Regions from separate parts of the Devosia sp. Root105 genome, predicted to be linked through region 2. Evidence: riboswitches for the same ligand, from Rfam matches in the RefSeq annotation. Region 2 holds a riboswitch; the other holds the start of a gene.
What was found. Region 2 has a riboswitch for cobalamin ahead of ASC68_RS14660 (ABC transporter ATP-binding protein). Riboswitches for the same ligand answer to the same signal wherever they lie in the genome.
Positions count from the first base shown of each region.

Region 1: it holds a riboswitch for cobalamin, as region 2 does, so the genes downstream of both, ASC68_RS03730 (HupE/UreJ family protein) here and ASC68_RS14660 (ABC transporter ATP-binding protein) in region 2, are expected to answer to the same signal.

Region 1 is NZ_LMCR01000001.1:781,637-789,527, forward strand. Features, by position in the region: gene rpsP (30S ribosomal protein S16) at 31-426, shown strand; gene rimM (ribosome maturation factor RimM) at 430-966, shown strand; gene trmD (tRNA (guanosine(37)-N1)-methyltransferase TrmD) at 963-1,643, shown strand; gene ASC68_RS03715 (SCO family protein) at 1,644-2,243, opposite strand; gene ASC68_RS03720 (copper chaperone PCu(A)C) at 2,246-3,229, opposite strand; gene ASC68_RS03725 (hypothetical protein) at 3,294-3,641, opposite strand; cobalamin riboswitch at 3,743-3,946, shown strand; gene ASC68_RS03730 (HupE/UreJ family protein) at 4,006-4,590, shown strand; gene rplS (50S ribosomal protein L19) at 4,971-5,513, shown strand; gene ASC68_RS03740 (hypothetical protein) at 5,692-6,306, shown strand; gene ASC68_RS03745 (hypothetical protein) at 6,528-7,334, shown strand; partial or broken gene ASC68_RS29105 (PadR family transcriptional regulator) at 7,740-7,891, shown strand, end outside.
Region 2 is NZ_LMCR01000015.1:269,369-277,259, reverse strand. Features, by position in the region: gene ASC68_RS14670 (iron ABC transporter permease) at 1-493, opposite strand, end outside; gene ASC68_RS14665 (ABC transporter substrate-binding protein) at 659-1,603, opposite strand; gene ASC68_RS14660 (ABC transporter ATP-binding protein) at 1,615-2,418, opposite strand; cobalamin riboswitch at 2,527-2,744, opposite strand; gene ASC68_RS14655 (LLM class flavin-dependent oxidoreductase) at 3,409-4,776, shown strand; gene ASC68_RS14650 (NAD(P)H-dependent oxidoreductase) at 4,776-5,348, shown strand; gene ASC68_RS14645 (aliphatic sulfonate ABC transporter substrate-binding protein) at 5,377-6,342, shown strand; gene ASC68_RS14640 (ABC transporter permease subunit) at 6,417-7,268, shown strand; gene ASC68_RS14635 (ABC transporter ATP-binding protein) at 7,273-7,891, shown strand, end outside.

The sequences.
Region 1 (7,891 bases), on a different contig from region 2:
GAAACGACTGATCATACGAAGGACTGAAGAATGTCGCTGAAACTCCGCCTTGCCCGCGCCGGCACCAAGAAGCGCCCCTATTACCACGTCGTCGTCGCCGACGCCCGTTCGCCGCGTGACGGCCGCTTCATCGAGAAGATCGGCAACTACGATCCCAAGCTCGCCGACAAGGACAAGCGCGTCACCCTGGTGACTGAGCGCGTGCAGCATTGGCTGAGCGTCGGCGCCCAGCCGACCGACCGCGTGGCGCGGTTCTTCGACGCCGCGGGCCTGTTGAAGCGCGAAGCGCGCAACAACCCCGAGAAGGCCGTGCCAGGTAAGAAGGCGACCGAGCGCGCCGAAGCCAAGGCCAAGGCTGTCGCCGACAAGGCCGCTGCCGACGCCGCGCCGGCGCCGGCCGCCGCCGAAGCAGCCGCGTCCGAGTAAGCCGTGGCGCAAGCGGGCGACAACAAGCTCCTCATGGGCCGCATCGGCGCGGCCCATGGGATCAAGGGCGAAGTGCGCATCCAGTCCTTTACTGAGGACCCGCTGGCGCTGGCGTCCTATGGCCCGCTCTCGACCAATAAGCCGGGCCTCACCATCAAGATCCTCGCGGCTCGCACCACGACCAATGTGCTCGTGGCGCGGCTCGAGGGGGTCAACGACCGAAATGCGGCGGAAAAGCTGAACGGGGTCGAACTCTACGTCGACCGCGCACTGCTGCCCGACACCGACGACGACGATTTCTACCATGCCGACCTGATCGGGCTGAAAGCCCGGCTGGCCGACGGCTCGGAGATCGGCGAGGTGATGGCGGTGCCGAATTTCGGCGCCGGTGACCTGCTCGAAATCCGCGACCCCCGCTCGGGCGATACCTATCTCTATCCGTTCTCGAAGGCCGTGGTGCCGGAGGTGCGGGTCGCCGATGGGTACCTCTTGATCGATCCGCCGATCGAGGCGGAGCCGGGCGAAGAAGAACCCGATTGAGCTTTTCGGCTTCGATCATCACGCTGTTTCCGGAATTGTTCCCCGGGCCGCTCGGCGCCTCGGTGATCGGCCGTGGCATGGCGGATGGGCGGTGGAGCCTCGAGACTACGCAACTGAGGGATTTCGCCACCGACCGGCACCGGACGGTGGACGATACCCCATCGGGCGGTGGCGCCGGCATGGTGCTGAAACCGGATATCCTCGCCAAGGCGATCGATGCGGTGTCGCCGGAAGGCGATGCGCGGCCGCGGCTGCTGATGTCGCCGCGCGGCACACCGCTGACGCAGGCGCGGGTGCGCGAGCTGGCGCTGGGCCCCGGTGCGGTGATCATCTGCGGGCGGTTCGAGGGGATCGACCAGCGGGTGATCGAGGCAAGGCAACTCGAGGAAGTCTCGATCGGCGACTATGTGCTGGCCGGCGGCGAAGTCGCCGCCATGGTGCTGCTCGAAGCGGTGGTGCGGCTGCTTCCCGGCGTGCTGGGAGCGGCGGAAAGCCATGCCGACGAGAGCTTTGAGAATGGGCTGCTGGAGTACCCGCAATACACCCGGCCGCAGCTGTTCGAGGGGCGCGAGATCCCTGAGGTGCTGACCTCGGGCGATCATGGCAAGGTGGAGAAGTGGCGGCGCGCCGAGAGCGAGAGGCTCACACGGGCGCGCCGGCCGGATTTGCTCACCTGATCAGGCCGACTTGCCGAGCAGCTTCCTGATCTTGGCGAGGGCAGTGGTCGCGTCCTCCTGGTAGGCGATGGTGCCTTCGAAGCCGCCCTGGGCGTTGACGAGGAACACCGAGGCAGTGTGGTTCATGGTGTAATCCGAACCCTCCCCCGGCACCTTTTCGCCCAACACCTTCCAGGCCTTGATCATCTTGGCGATCTCCTCGGGCTTGCCGGTGACGCCAGTCACCCGGTCGGACACCCAGCTGACATAGCCATTGAGGATTTCGGGGGTGTCGCGCTCGGGATCGACCGTGACGAAGAAGGCCTTGAGGTTCTTCGCCTCGTCGCCGAGGTCGGCGAACCAGCCCGCCATCTCGCCCATGGTGGTGGGGCAGACGTCGGGGCAATGGGTATAGCCGAAGAACAGCAGTGAGGGCTGGCCGACCAGCATCGACTGGTCGACCGGGTTGCCGCGTTGATCGACGAGGGCATAGCTGCCGCCGCCGATGCCGCCGCTTTCAGGCCCGGGTCGCGTGACGAAGAACAGCAGCGTTGCCGCCACTGCCGCCAGCGCGACCAGAGCCCAGAGCGCGAGGCGGAGGCGCGAGGTCATGGCGCTCATGGTCAGCCACCGTGCATCGAGTGGTCTTCAGCCGGACCCTTGGCGGCCGGGCTCTCGACGCTGAGTTCCACCTCGACGCTGCCGGCCTTCTCGAAGTTGAGGGTCAACGGGATCTTTGTCCCCTCCACCAGCGGCTGGGCGAGCTGCATGAACATGATGTGGAGGCCGCCCGGCGCCAGGGTGACGGTTTCACCGGCCGGGATTTCGACGCCCTCGGGCAACTCGTTCATCTTCATCAGGTCGCCCTCCATCTTCATCTGATGGATCTGGACCACGCCGGCGACCGGTGAGGCGGCGCTGACCAGGCGATCGGCTTCGCCGCCCTTGTTGGTGATGGTGAGATAGCCGCCGCCAACCGGCGCATTGGGGAGGGTAGCGCGGGAGAAGCCACCGCTGATTTCGAGGTTGCCGATGGTGACCGCGGCCGGAGCCGCCATGTTCATGGCGACGTGGTCATGCTCGCCGGCAGCCGCAGTGGTGACGGCCAGGGTGGGAGCCGGATGCTCGAGGGCGTGAGCGTTCTCGCCGGGGGCAGCGATCTGGTCCCACACCACCGAGGCGGCGCCGCATTTCTGCGTCACGACGAACGGCAGGCTGGTTTCAGCGTCAAAGCCCTGCAGCGAGCCCTGGATGACGAATTCGTCGAACTGGTCGTCGGGAACCGAGCCGCCGGCCCAACTGACGGCGAGGGCGCCGGAGGTCACCGGCTGGTCATGCACCTGGTAGCTGTTCTGGTAGTCGCCCTTGGTGATCTCGACCGTCCAGCCGGCTTTCACCATGGGCTTGGCCGAAACGAAACCCTCGGGCAGCACGACGCTGACCGTGTCGGTGGGGGCGCCATCGCAGCCATGCGGGATGGCGATGGCGACCTTGACGGTCGCGCCGTTGGCGGCGGTGGCCGGGGTGAGCGTGGCATGCGCAAAGGCCGGGCTTGCGAGCATGAGGGTGGAAGCCGCGAATGCGGCGATGCGGGATGTGGTGTGCATCTGACTCTCGTCTGTTGGCTGCGGCCGTAGCGGGCGCAGCAAATCGATAATGGGGTACGATCGATCAGACGGAGGCGGGTGGTCCGCGGGCGGTGGCAGTGCCGAGCGGTTCGGTCGGCAAATGCAGGATGGGAAGCGCGCCATAGGCGACATCTGCCAGCATCGCCACCGGGATAGCGATGTCGCAGGGCGGCGGCAGGTCAGCTCCGCCGATGCGGCAGGCGTGGCAGGGGGCGTGCGCCTTGGGGTCATCCGGGGTGTCGCCGCAATAGCTCATGTCGAGCGCGGCGGCGAGGGTGTCGGGGCCGGCGGATGCGGTAGCCACCGGGGCGTGAGCGAAACTGAGGAAAACCAGGGCGAGCACGACAAGCGCGTGCAGCAGCTCTCTCCCCATGTTTCGCGCGTTGAGCACCGGCAACGACCCCGTTGGACGACAAGACCCTTTAGCGCAGCCGGAGCTGCCGCGTCATGTGGCAAATGCGCGGGCGGGCGATTGAACTCACCGGTGGAACCTGACAGAGATAGCGCGACGGTGCGCGACCCGCTTTTCGGGGCCGCGTGAAACGGGAAGCCGGTAGGCCATTGGCCGACGCCGGCGCCGCCCCCGCGACTGTAACGGGCCTGACTTTTCACTCAGCGTGCCACTGGTTTGCGACTGGGAAGGTGGAGTGAGAGGTGCCCGGAGCCAGGAGACCGGCCGTCCGGTGGTGACCCAAACCGGGACCATCGAACATGAAAAACGCTACGGGACGGCGGGTCCCGAGATGGAGATATTTATGCGCGCGCTTCTGGCCCTTCTGCTCATCGCCGTTCCGACGGCGGCTTTCGCCCATACCGGGCACGGCGACACCTCGGGGTTCCTCTTTGGCTTCATGCACCCGGTCGGCGGGATCGACCATATCCTCGCCATGGTGGCGGTGGGCGTGTTCGCCTATGTGCTGGGCGGCAAGGCGCTGTGGCTGGTGCCGCTGAGCTTCGTCGCCATGATGGCGGTCGGGTTCCTGCTGGGCGTCGGGCAGATCGACGTGCCGTTCGTCGAACTGGGGATTGCGCTCTCGAGCGTGGTGATCGGCGGCGCCGCGGCGCTGGGCCGGCCGATGCCGGTCATCGCGGCCTCGGCGCTGGTCGGGGTGTTCGCGATCTTCCACGGCCACGCGCACGGCGCCGAAATGCCGGTCGATGCCTCGGGTTTCGAATATGCGGCGGGCTTCATCGTGGCGACCGCGTTGCTGCATGCGGTCGGTATCGGCGCGGCGATGGGCGTGAGCAAGCTGGTCGGCAAGTATGGCAAGACCGCTGCGCAGGTGGCCGGTGGCGTGTTCGCGCTGGGCGGCATCGGGGTGCTGGCCGGCTGGCTGTAAGGGTTAGGTAGAACTGCGCGTGGGGCTCCCCCACCCAGCTTCGCTACGGCTTCGCCTAGCTGCGCTACTCTCCCCACAAGGGGGAGGGAGGGCGCAAGAACCGAAAGTGCAGCAAGCGTCTCCCTCCCCCGGAGCGACTACTTGTCGTCCCCTTGTGGGGAGGGATCAAGGGCGGGGGGTGGCCCCACGCTCCGGCCGGTCGGCATCGAACCGACATAGAGTGGGCCAGAAACCCTAGACTCCCGGGCATTCTTGATTTATAGCCCCGCTCGCTTGAGCTTCGGCTCGGCCAATAATGCATAAAAATCCGTGCAACCAAGACCGGGCGGTCGGCGAAAGCCGGCGAAACGCTCCTTTGAAAAAGACGAACGGAACATCAGATGTCCAAGATCATCGAACAGCTCAATCAGGAGCAGCACGATAAGCTGCTCGCCAAGGGCGCCCATCCGGAATTTACCCACGGCGATACCGTCAAGGTGTGGGTGAAGATCCGCGAAGGCGACAAGGAACGCCTGCAGGCCTATGAGGGCGTGGTTATCGCCCGCTCCGGCACCGGCATCATGGAAAGCTTCACCGTGCGCAAGATTTCGTACGGCGAAGGCGTGGAACGCGTGTTCCCCGTGCTCAGCCCCAATATCGACCGCGTCGAAGTGATCAAGCGCGGTAAGGTCCGCCGCGCCAAGCTCTATTACCTGCGCGACCGTCGCGGTAAGGCCGCCCGTATTTTCGAGAACGTCGGCGCCCGCACCAAGAAGATCGAGGCCGGCGAGCGCGTTGCAGCGCTTGACGCCAAGAACGCCCGCGAGGCCGAGAAGATCGCCGCCGCCGAGGCGCTGGCCAAGGAGCTCGCCGAGAAGGACGCCGCTGAGGCCGCCGCCGCTGCTGCCGAGGCAGCCGCCGCGACCGAGCCCAAGGCCGAGTAATCAGTTGAAGCGCTGTTAAGTGGTCGCGGGCGTCGAACGGAAAAGTCTCACAACTTTTCCTGCGCCCGCTCCGGCCGTGCCACAGTTTTGGCACGAGCGCGACTAGAGTTCAGCCCGGCTCACGAGCCGGGCTTTTGATTCCGGGGTTGGATGCCCCGTATTCCAAGAGGGTATCGGAATGGACGCAGCTCTTCAGGACGCGGAAGAGAGGCGGCACGTCGCCGCGGAACTCCGAGAGGAAGCCCGCACCGTGCTGGTGGAAACGGGCCTGCTCGAACTGCTCAATGCCCGCTTCGGCGAGGCGGTGGTGACCGGCAGCGCCGGCTACGACCTGATGGTGTGGCGCGACATCGACATCCACATGCCGTGCGAGGCAGAGCGTTGGGCCGAATGGGCCGGGCTCGCCGCCGATATCGCCATCCAGTTCGACCGGGCCGGGCTGCAGCTGCACAAGGCGAGCTTCCTCAACGATTATGTCGAGCCGCACCCGCTCGGCGCCGGGCTCTACTGGGGCATCGAGTTCAAGGATTACGCCGGCAACCCGTGGAAATGCGACATCTGGGGCTGGGAGCCGTTCGATTTCGCGGTGCGCCAGGCGCGCGACGCGAACCTTCGGGCCGATCTCTCGGCCTGCGACCGCGACCTGATCCTGAGGCTCAAGCACGAGGCGCGCGAGCGGCCGGGCTATTACGGCGTGATGGTGGGGAGCTTCGACATCTACCAGTTCGCCCTGGCCGGGGCCGGAGAGACGCTGGACGAGCTCGAGGTGTGGAAGGGGCTGGTGGCGCAGTAGCCAAGCGCTGACTGATAGAGACGGCCCCCTCCCATCCTCCCCCATGAAGGGGGAGGTGCCCCGCTGGTGCTTGTGGCACAATCGCAGACAGAGCCTCGACTCTTCGCCTCCCCCTTCATGGGGGAGGCCGGGAGGGGGGCGTCTCTATCAGTCGGGTGCCCAAGCCGCTTCGACTCCGCTATCAATCACTCCGGCAGCACCACAACGACCGGAGACTTTCGATGCAATCCTTTATCTGCGTCACCTGTGGCGTGGGCCATGCGCCGTCCGAGGCGCCGCCCGAGCGCTGCGTGATCTGTGATGACGAGCGGCAATATGTGACGGCCGCCGGGCAGCGCTGGACGACGTTGGCGGAGCTCCAGCAGAAGCATACGATCGAGTTCAAAGAGCAGGAGCCGGGGCTGGTGGGGATCGGGTCGACGCCGGCGATCGCCATCGGACAGCGCATGCTGCTGATCCAGCAGGCAGGTGGCGGGGTGCTGTGGGATTGCACGCCGCTGGTTACCGACGAGGCGGTCAGGCGGATCAAGGAACTGGGCGGAGTGCGGGCGATGGCGATCTCGCATCCGCATTTCTATTCCTCGATGGTCGACTGGTCGGAGGCGCTGGGCGGCGTGCCGATCCATATCCACGAGGCCAACCGGCAATATGTGATGCGGCCGTCGGAGCGCGTGAACTACTGGAGCGGAGAGAGGCTGGAGCTCGGGCAGGGGGTGACGCTGGTGCGTTGCGGCGGGCATTTTGTCGGCTCCACCGCGCTGCATTGGGCCGGCGAGGACAATAAGGGCGTGCTGATGACCGGCGACACCATCATGGTGGTGCCGGATACGCGCTGGGTGAGCTTCATGTACTCCTATCCCAACCTGATCCCGCTGCCGGCGCGCGAGGTGCACCGCATCGTCGGGACGGTGGCGCCGCTTGCCTATGACCGGATCTATGCCGGCTGGTGGGACCGGGTGATGACGCAGGATGCCAAGGCGCGGGTAGAGGCTTCGGCGGAGCGCTATGTGAAGGCGATCGCGGGGTAGTCTCCAGCAAGCTCTCCCTACGCTCGGTGTCATCCCAGCGAAAGCTGGGACCCAACTCGCCGCTTGCTCAGCCTGATAGATGGGTCCCAGCTTTCGCTGGGATGACATCGCGTTTGGGGCAGCGATGAGGGTCCTCATCAGCTCCGCGCGCAAAACAGGCAGTATCGCCGACTTAAGATATATCTTGAGAGCTATCTTGAAGCCTCGGCGCCCGAGGCATATCTTTCGGCTATCGTAAGATATATCTTGGAGTGAAAGATGCACGATCACGACCACAGGTGGGACCGGAACTGGCGGCGCATGGAAGCCATGGCGCGACGCGGGTTCCGCAAATTCGGCAACTTCGAAGCCAACATCAACCCTGGTGACTGGGGCGGTTTCGGGGGCAATTTCCGCATCGGGCGGATGCTGGCCTCGGGCGACCTCCGGCTCGTCGCGCTGTTCCTGATCGAACAGCAGCCGCGGCACGGCTACGACCTGATCAAGGCGATCGAGGAGCATTCGAAGGGCTTTTATTCGCCGAGCCCGGGCATCGTCTATCCGGCGCTGACCTATCT
Region 2 (7,891 bases):
CATCGGTGGAGCGGGTGAGATTGGCGACGCTGACCACGATGGCGGTGCTCAGGAGCGCGCCGCCGAAGGCGAAGAGCGGCACGGTGGCGAGGCCGAGGAACATGCCGGTATGCAGCAGCACGATGATGGCGCCAAGCGCCGCGCCCGAGGAAATGCCGAGCAGGTGCGGATCGGCGAGCGGGTTGCGAGTCACCGATTGCAGCGCCGCGCCGACCAGCGCCAGGCTGGCGCCGACGGCGGCGCCGAGGATGACGCGGGGCAGGCGGACCTCCCAGACGATGTTGTCACGACCGGCCGACCAGCTGACCTCGACGCTGCCGGGGGCGAGATGGTGGGCGACGACCGACCACACGGTATCGAGCGGAATGGCGATGGCGCCGACGCTGACGGCGACCAGCGCGGTGACGAGGAGCAGCGCGGCGAGCGCCAGCACCAGCGCCGGGGTGGCGTGGACGAGGGCGTGGCGCGGGCCGGAGAGGTGGCGGTGGGACATGGGGGCTTGCTTGCTAACTTGGACCGCCGGCGCGGGCCGACCCCCACCCCTGTCCCCTCCCCCTCAAACAGGGGGAGGGAGACGCTGTCCTCGATATCTGTGGGAGGGTCTCCCTCCCCCTTGCGGGGAGGGGACAGGGGCGGGGTCAGCCCGCGCCGGCTTCGCCTACTCCGCGAACGCCGCCGCCAGGTGCTTGATCGCCGCGATGTTGCGCGGGCCCGGGGTGGCCTCGACATATTGAAGCGTAACGAAGCGGTTATGCCTTACCGCCGGAATGTCCTTGAAGGCCGGGTTGTTGCGCATGAAGTCGGCCTTCTGCTCGGCGGTGACTTCGCCGTAGTTGATGATGACGATGACGTCGGGGTTGCGCTCGATCACCGGCTCCCAGCCGATCTCGACCCAGCTCGAGTTCACGTCGTCCATGATGTTGGCGCCGCCGGCGGCTTCGATCAGTGCGGTGGGGATGGCGTAGCGGCCCGCAGTGAAGGGCTTTTCCTCGCCCGAGTCATAGATGAAGACCTTTGGCGGGGTGTCGCGCCTGGGTAGCGTCGCGGTGAAGGCGGCGAGCTCGGACTGGTAACCGGCAACCAGCGCTTCGGCGCGTTCGGAGACGCCGAAGATTTTTCCCAGATTGAGCAGGTCGACATAGAGGTCGTCGATCGCGGCCTTGGGCTTGTCCATGATGTGGATGCAGCTTTCGGTCAGCTCGTAGACCTTGATGCCGAAGGCACCGAGGGTCTCCGGGGTGATTTCGCCGCCGACCTTCATGCCGTAGTTCCAGCCGGCGAAATAGAAGTCGGCATCGGCGCCGAGCAGCACTTCCTTGGTGGGATAGTCAGGCGACAGCTCGGGCAGTTCGGCGACGCCGGCGCGCAGCGTTTCGTCGAGCGTCTTCCATTCCGACACTCCGGTATAGCCGGCCATCGAGCCGGTGAGGCCGAGGGCCAGCATCATTTCGGTGAGGTTGACGTCGTTGGAGACGGCGCGGCTCGGGGCGGCCTCAAAGGTAACGTCACGGTTACAGCTTTTGACGGTGACCGGGAAGCCGGAGGCGAAGGCGCTGGTCGCGGCGAGCGCGACAAGCGGGGCGGCGAGGAGGCTGAGGCGCATGGAATTCTCCCTTAGCGGCGCGGGTCGAGATGGAAGGAAAAGCGGGGGCGGCCGGTAGCCGGATGGCTGTCGATGGCGGTCTCGACGGCAAAGGTCTCCCGGATGGCCTGAGGCGTCAGCGTCTCCAGCGGCGGGCCGAGCGCCGCCTGCCGGCCATCGGCGATGACCAGCACGCGATCGGCATGGGCCGAGGCGAGCGCCAGGTCGTGCAGCGAGACGATGATGGTGGTGGGTAGCGCCGCCAGCAGCGCCAGCACCTCAAGCTGATGGCGGATATCGAGGTGGTTGGTGGGCTCGTCGAGGATCAGCAGATCCGGTTTCTGCACCAGGGCGCGGGCAAGCATGACGCGCTGCTTCTCGCCGCCAGAAAGCGAGGCAAAATCGCGGGCAGCCAGCGGCGCGAGGCCGAGCAGATCGAGGGCGGCTTCGACTGACGCGTAACCGCGCGGTGACCCATCATGCTGATGCGGGGTGAGGCCGAGCTCGATGATTTCGGCGACGCTGAGACCGAAATCCGAGGCCGGCTCCTGCAGCACGGTGGCGATGCGGCGGGCGGTGGCGCGGGGCGGCAGCGACCAGAGGTCGGCGCCATCGAGGCGGACCGTACCGGCGGTGGGGCGGTGGTAGCGGTAGAGGCAGCGCAGCAGGCTGGATTTGCCGGCACCGTTGGGGCCGACCAGCGCCAGCATCTCGCCGGGCGCGACGACAAAGCTCAGATCGCGGACGATCGGGACGCGATGCGACGGCCCCCAGCTCAGGCCTTCGACCGAGAGGGCGGCCGGGCTAGAGCCGACCAGGGATCGGGCAAGCTCCATGGGAGGCCTCCGCGCATAGGCGAGGGCTGACGGGCGAACCGATCAAAATGCGAGCTGCGATGCGTAGTCGTAGCGCCATCGACGTTCCCCTCGGCACACCCCGGCCGGGTTACAGTGAGCTGTCGAGGCAGGTCTCCTGGCTCGCGGGTCACAGCGCCTCCGAACCTTCCCAACCCGTCGGGTCAGTGGTGTCTACGGAAGAGCTCGCCGCTTACAGTTGCGGGGGCAGCCACGGTTTTGCGCCCTGATGGGTACGTCGCACCGTGTTCCCTTTTAATCCCCGTTGGCTTGGCGGCCGCCGAGGAACCTTGAACGGGCGCATAGAGCGTGGACTCGGGGGCGATGTCAATTGGCAGGGAGGTGGTCTCAGAGCATGGCGCTCCGGCGGTGCAGTGATCGCCTTCTCCCCTTGTGGGAGAAGGTGCCCGAAGGGCGGATGAGGGGTTCTCTCCGCGGGCTCCGTCGCTCGTCGCCTACGCTCCGATCGCGCTACACTTCGTTGCGCGGACCCCTCATCCGGCGCTGCGCGCCACCTTCTCCCACAAGGGGAGAAGGCAAGAGGGTGGCCATCGCTGACATGCGTGCATTGGCACTGCCGGGAAGTGGCAATCCAAAAGGGATCGCGGACCCGACACCGTGCGGCGGGCCGGGTCCGCGTCGTGAGGGAGGGGAGGCGCCCCGCCTCACGGGCTATCGAGCGTCGCAGCCCGATGGGAGAAATGAACTGAGATGTGCCCCCTCAGTGCCACCGACTCGGCAGCTTAGGAGCAGTGCATCACAGCCCAGCTGACAGAGCGCTGAACGTCGGTTGCAGAAATGGTTCAGAAACCGCATCCGACCGTCCGTTCCCCGGCAAGGCGATTGTGCGGGCAAAAAAAGCTCACGAACCCAGCGATCGGCGCAAAGCCATCAGTCGACATTGTATATTGAATTAGTAGGCTAAAGTCTCATTGCCGAGCATGGAGCGCGGCACCGGGGACCGATGTCGAAATGACCACCGAGGACAGACAGCTCAAACTCGGCGCCTTCATTATGGCGACCGGGCATCATATCGCGGCGTGGCGGCACCCGGATTCGGACGCCGACGCCGGACACAGCATCGACCACTATCGCGGCCTCGCCGAGACGGCCGAGCGCGGCAAGTTCGACCTGGTGTTCGTTGCTGATAGTCCCGCTGGCTGGGATGGCGACAAGGATGCCGAGACGCGCAGCCGGGTCAGCCATTCGGCGCATTTCGAGCCGGTGACGCTGTGGTCGGCGCTGTCGCAGGTGACCGAGCGGATCGGCTTCGTCGCCACCGCGTCGACCACCTATGAGGATCCCTATCTCCTCGCCCGCAAATTCGCCTCGCTCGACCATATCTCGAAAGGCCGCGCCGCCTGGAATGTGGTGACGACCGGCGCCGACGTGTCGAAGAACTTCTCGATTGCTGGCCATCCGGCGCATGCCAACCGCTACGAGCGGGCCGAGGAAGTCGTCGATCTGGTGCTCGACCTGTGGGATTCCTACGAGGATGATGCGCTGATCCGCGACAAAGCGAGCGGGATCTTTCTCGACCCTGACAAGGTCCACAAGGTCAATCACCACGGCAAGTTCTTCGATGTCGCCGGGCCGTTGAACGTCGCCCGCTCGCCGCAGGGCAGGCCGGTGGTGGTGCAGGCCGGCGCCTCGGAGCCGGGTCGCGAACTGGCGGCGCGCACCGCCGAGGTGATCTTCACCGCCAACCAGACGCTGGAAGATGCGCAGGAGTTCTATTCCGACATCAAGGGGCGGCTCGCCAAATTCGGCCGCCGGCCGGAACAACTGCTGATCATGCCGGGCATCTTCGCGGTGCTGGGTGGGACGGAGAAAGAGGCGCAGGAGAACTACGAGTTCATCCAGTCGCTGGTGCACCCGACGATCGCCTGGTCGATCCTCAAGCAATATTATGTCGGGGTCGACCTGTCGGGCTACTCGCTCGACGACAAGGCGCCGCCGCTGCCAACCAATACCGAACTCAACAAGAGCCGGCTGAAGCTGGTGTCGGACCTCGCGGCGCGCGGGCTCAGCCTGCGAGAACTCTATTTGTCACTGGCCACGGCGCGCGGCCACCGGACGGTGGTCGGGACGCCCGAGCAGGTGGCCGACGCCATCGGCGAGTGGTTCCACGGCGGGGCGGCTGACGGCTTCAACATCATGCCACCGGTGCTGCCCACCGGGCTCACCGACTTCGTCGACCAGGTGGTGCCGGTGCTGCAGCGGCGCGGCTGGTTCCGCACCGAATATGAAGGCGCGACGCTCAGGGAAAATCTCGGGCTCGCGCGGCCGGTCAATCGTTTCGTCGAACGCGCTGCGGCGCAGAGCCAGAGGAGCGCCTGATGGCCGGGCTGAATATTGTCGGATTTGCCGGCAGCTCGTCGCGACCGTCGCGGACGCGCAACCTCGTGGAAGCGATCGCCGAAGCGGCGGCGCAGCGTTCGGGAGCCAAGGTCTCGATCTTCGATCTGCAGGAGATCCAGCCCTCGCTGGGCTCGACCCTCGATCCGCGCTCGGCGCCGGCCGATCTCGCGCAGCTGATCGCAACGATCACCGCCGCGGACGCGCTGGTCGTTGGTTCGCCGATTTACAAAGGCACCTATACCGGGCTGTTCAAGCACCTGTTCGACCTGATCGAGCCCAAGGCGCTGAAGGGCAAGCCGATCGTGCTCTCGGCAACCGGCGGCAGCGAGCGGCACGCGCTGGCGATCGACCATGGGCTGAGGCCGCTATTCGCGTTCTTTTCGGCCGATATCATCGCCACCGGCATCTATGCCAGCGAGCCGGATTTCGCCGACTACCAGCCGCATAGCCCCGGCCTGCTGAAGGGGATCGAACGGGCGGCCGAGGAACTCGACTGGCGGCTGCGGGGCAAGCGCGTCGAGGCGGCCGAGCCGCAGCGCGCCATCGCCTGATTTCAACCTGTTTCTGATGGAGACGACGATGATCGATCGCAGATCGACACTGAAGCTATTCGCCGCGGCGTCGGCGCTGAGCCTCGTGCCAGGCGTGGCACGGGCCGAGGATACGGCCAGGGAATTCCGCATCGGCTGGCAGAAGGGCGGGGTCTTTGCGCTCGCCAAATCGTCGGGGGCGCTCGACAAGCGGCTCGAGGCGCGCGGCGTCAAGATCACCTGGTCCGAGTTCACCTCGGGGCCGCCGCTGCTCGAGGCGCTGGGCGCCAACGCGATCGATTTCGGCTCGACCGGCGACATCCCGCCGCTGTTCGCCCAGGCGGCGGGTGGCGACCTGGTCTATGTGGCGGCCAGCAAGAGCAGCGTCGCCGGCTCGGCCATTCTCGTCAAAAAGGACTCGCCGATCCAGTCGATCGCCGACCTGAAGGGCAAGAAGGTGGCGTTCAAGCGTGGCTCCAGTGCGCATAATTTTGCAGTCAAGGCGCTGCGCACGGTCGGGCTGACGCCGGCCGATGTCGAGGCGCTGGATCTGGGGCCGCCGGATGCGGCGCCGGCCTTCGCCAGCAACCAGATCGATGCCTGGATCATCTGGGACCCCTATTATGCGATCGCCGAACAGGCGCCGGATACGCGCGTGCTGGTGACGACCGAAGGCATCGTCGACTCCTGGGGCTACTACCTGGCCAATGGCGGCTACGCCAAGGAGAACCCGACCATCCTCGCCGAGGTGATCGACGAGCTAGCGAGGGTGGGGAAGGCCGCGCAGGCCAATATCGAGGCCACGGTCGGCGAGATCTCGGCGGTGACCGGGGTGCCCGAACCGATCCAGAAGATCGCGCTGACCCGCAAGGGTGCCGACCTCGGCGCCATCCAACCGCTCGACGACAGCATCCTCACTTACCAGCAGGCTCTGGCCGACGAATTCTTCGGGCTGGGGATCCTGCCCAGGAAGCTCTCGATCGCCGAGGTCTTCTGGCACGCGCCGGAGCTCTAGAGCATTCCGCCGTTTCGCTGAAACGACGAAATGCCTGAGGCCTTTGATTTGTCGCGCTTTCAGGGAGACGCGAAATGACGCTGGTTGCCGAGCTTCCCAAACCGGCCGCCTTGCCGGGCGGGCCAAACCTGCGCCAGGCGGGACGGTGGATTTCGTCCCGGCTGAGCGGCGCGCTGCCGCTGCTGCTGCCGGTGGCCATCGTCGTCGCCTGGCAGACGGCATCGAGCCTGGGACTGATCGGCAACCGGCTGATGCCGGCGCCGCTCGATGTGCTCAGGGCCTTCTGGGACAAGACGGTTTCGGGCGAGCTCGGGGTCAATATCGCGGTCAGCGCGCAGCGAGCGCTGTCGGGGCTGTTCGTCGGCGGCTCGATCGGCTTCCTCCTGGGGATCGCCAACGGTGTTTCCAGCCTGTCGCACCGGCTGACCGACACGACGCTGCAGATGATCCGCACCATTCCCAACCTGGCGCTGATCCCGCTGGTGATCCTGTGGTTCGGCATCGGCGAAGAGGCGAAGCTGTTCCTCACCTCGCTCGGGGTGTTCTTCCCGATCTATCTCAACACGCTGCACGGGGTGCGGACGGTCGATCCGCAACTGATCGAGATGGGGCGGGTCTATGGGATGAACGGCTGGGCCTTGTTCCGCAAGGTGATCTTCCCAGGCGCGCTGCCCTCGATTTTCGTGGGCCTGAGGTTCTCGCTCGGCATCATGTGGCTGACGCTGATCGTTGCCGAAACCATGGCGGCCTCGTCGGGCATCGGGCACATGGCCAACTCGGCGCGCGAGTTCATGATGACCGATGTGGTGGTGCTGGCGCTGGTGATCTACGCGCTGCTCGGCAAGCTGGCCGATGCGACGGCGCGGTTCCTCGAGCGGCGGACGCTGCAATGGCACCCGGCGTTCCAGACGCCGGCGAAGGGGTGATCCGATGAGCCAGATTCAGCAGGCCCGCAAGTTCAACGCCTGGGGCAAGGGGATCGAGCCGGAGTACGGTCCGCAGGCACCGGCGCCCACGGCAGAGCGCGGCAGTGCGGTGGGCATCCGCATCGAGGGGCTCGATAAGTCGTTCGGCAGCGTGCCGGTGCTGCGCCAGCTCGATCTCGAGGTGCCCGCAGGGCAGTTCCTCGCCATCGTCGGCAAGAGCGGCTGCGGCAAGAGCACGTTGCTGCGGCTGCTCACCGGTCTCGACGAGCCGACCGGCGGGCGCATCACCTTCACCGGTCCGGGCGGCGAGGCAGTGACGCCGAATGCCCGGATCGTGTTCCAGGAGCCGCGGCTGCTGCCGTGGGAGCGCGTCGCCGGCAATGTCGCGGTGGGCCTGGGGCCGGGCCAGGGCGGCCGCCCGGCCAAGGAGAAGTCGCTGGCGGCACTGCGCGAGGTGCAGCTCGACGAGAAGGCTGGCGACTGGCCGGCGCAACTCTCCGGCGGGCAACGGCAGCGCGTGGCGCTGGCCCGTGCGCTGGTCAGCCGGCCGGACTTTTTGGCGCTCGATGAGCCGCTGGGCGCGCTCGATGCGCTGACCCGCATCACCATGCAGGGGCTGGTCG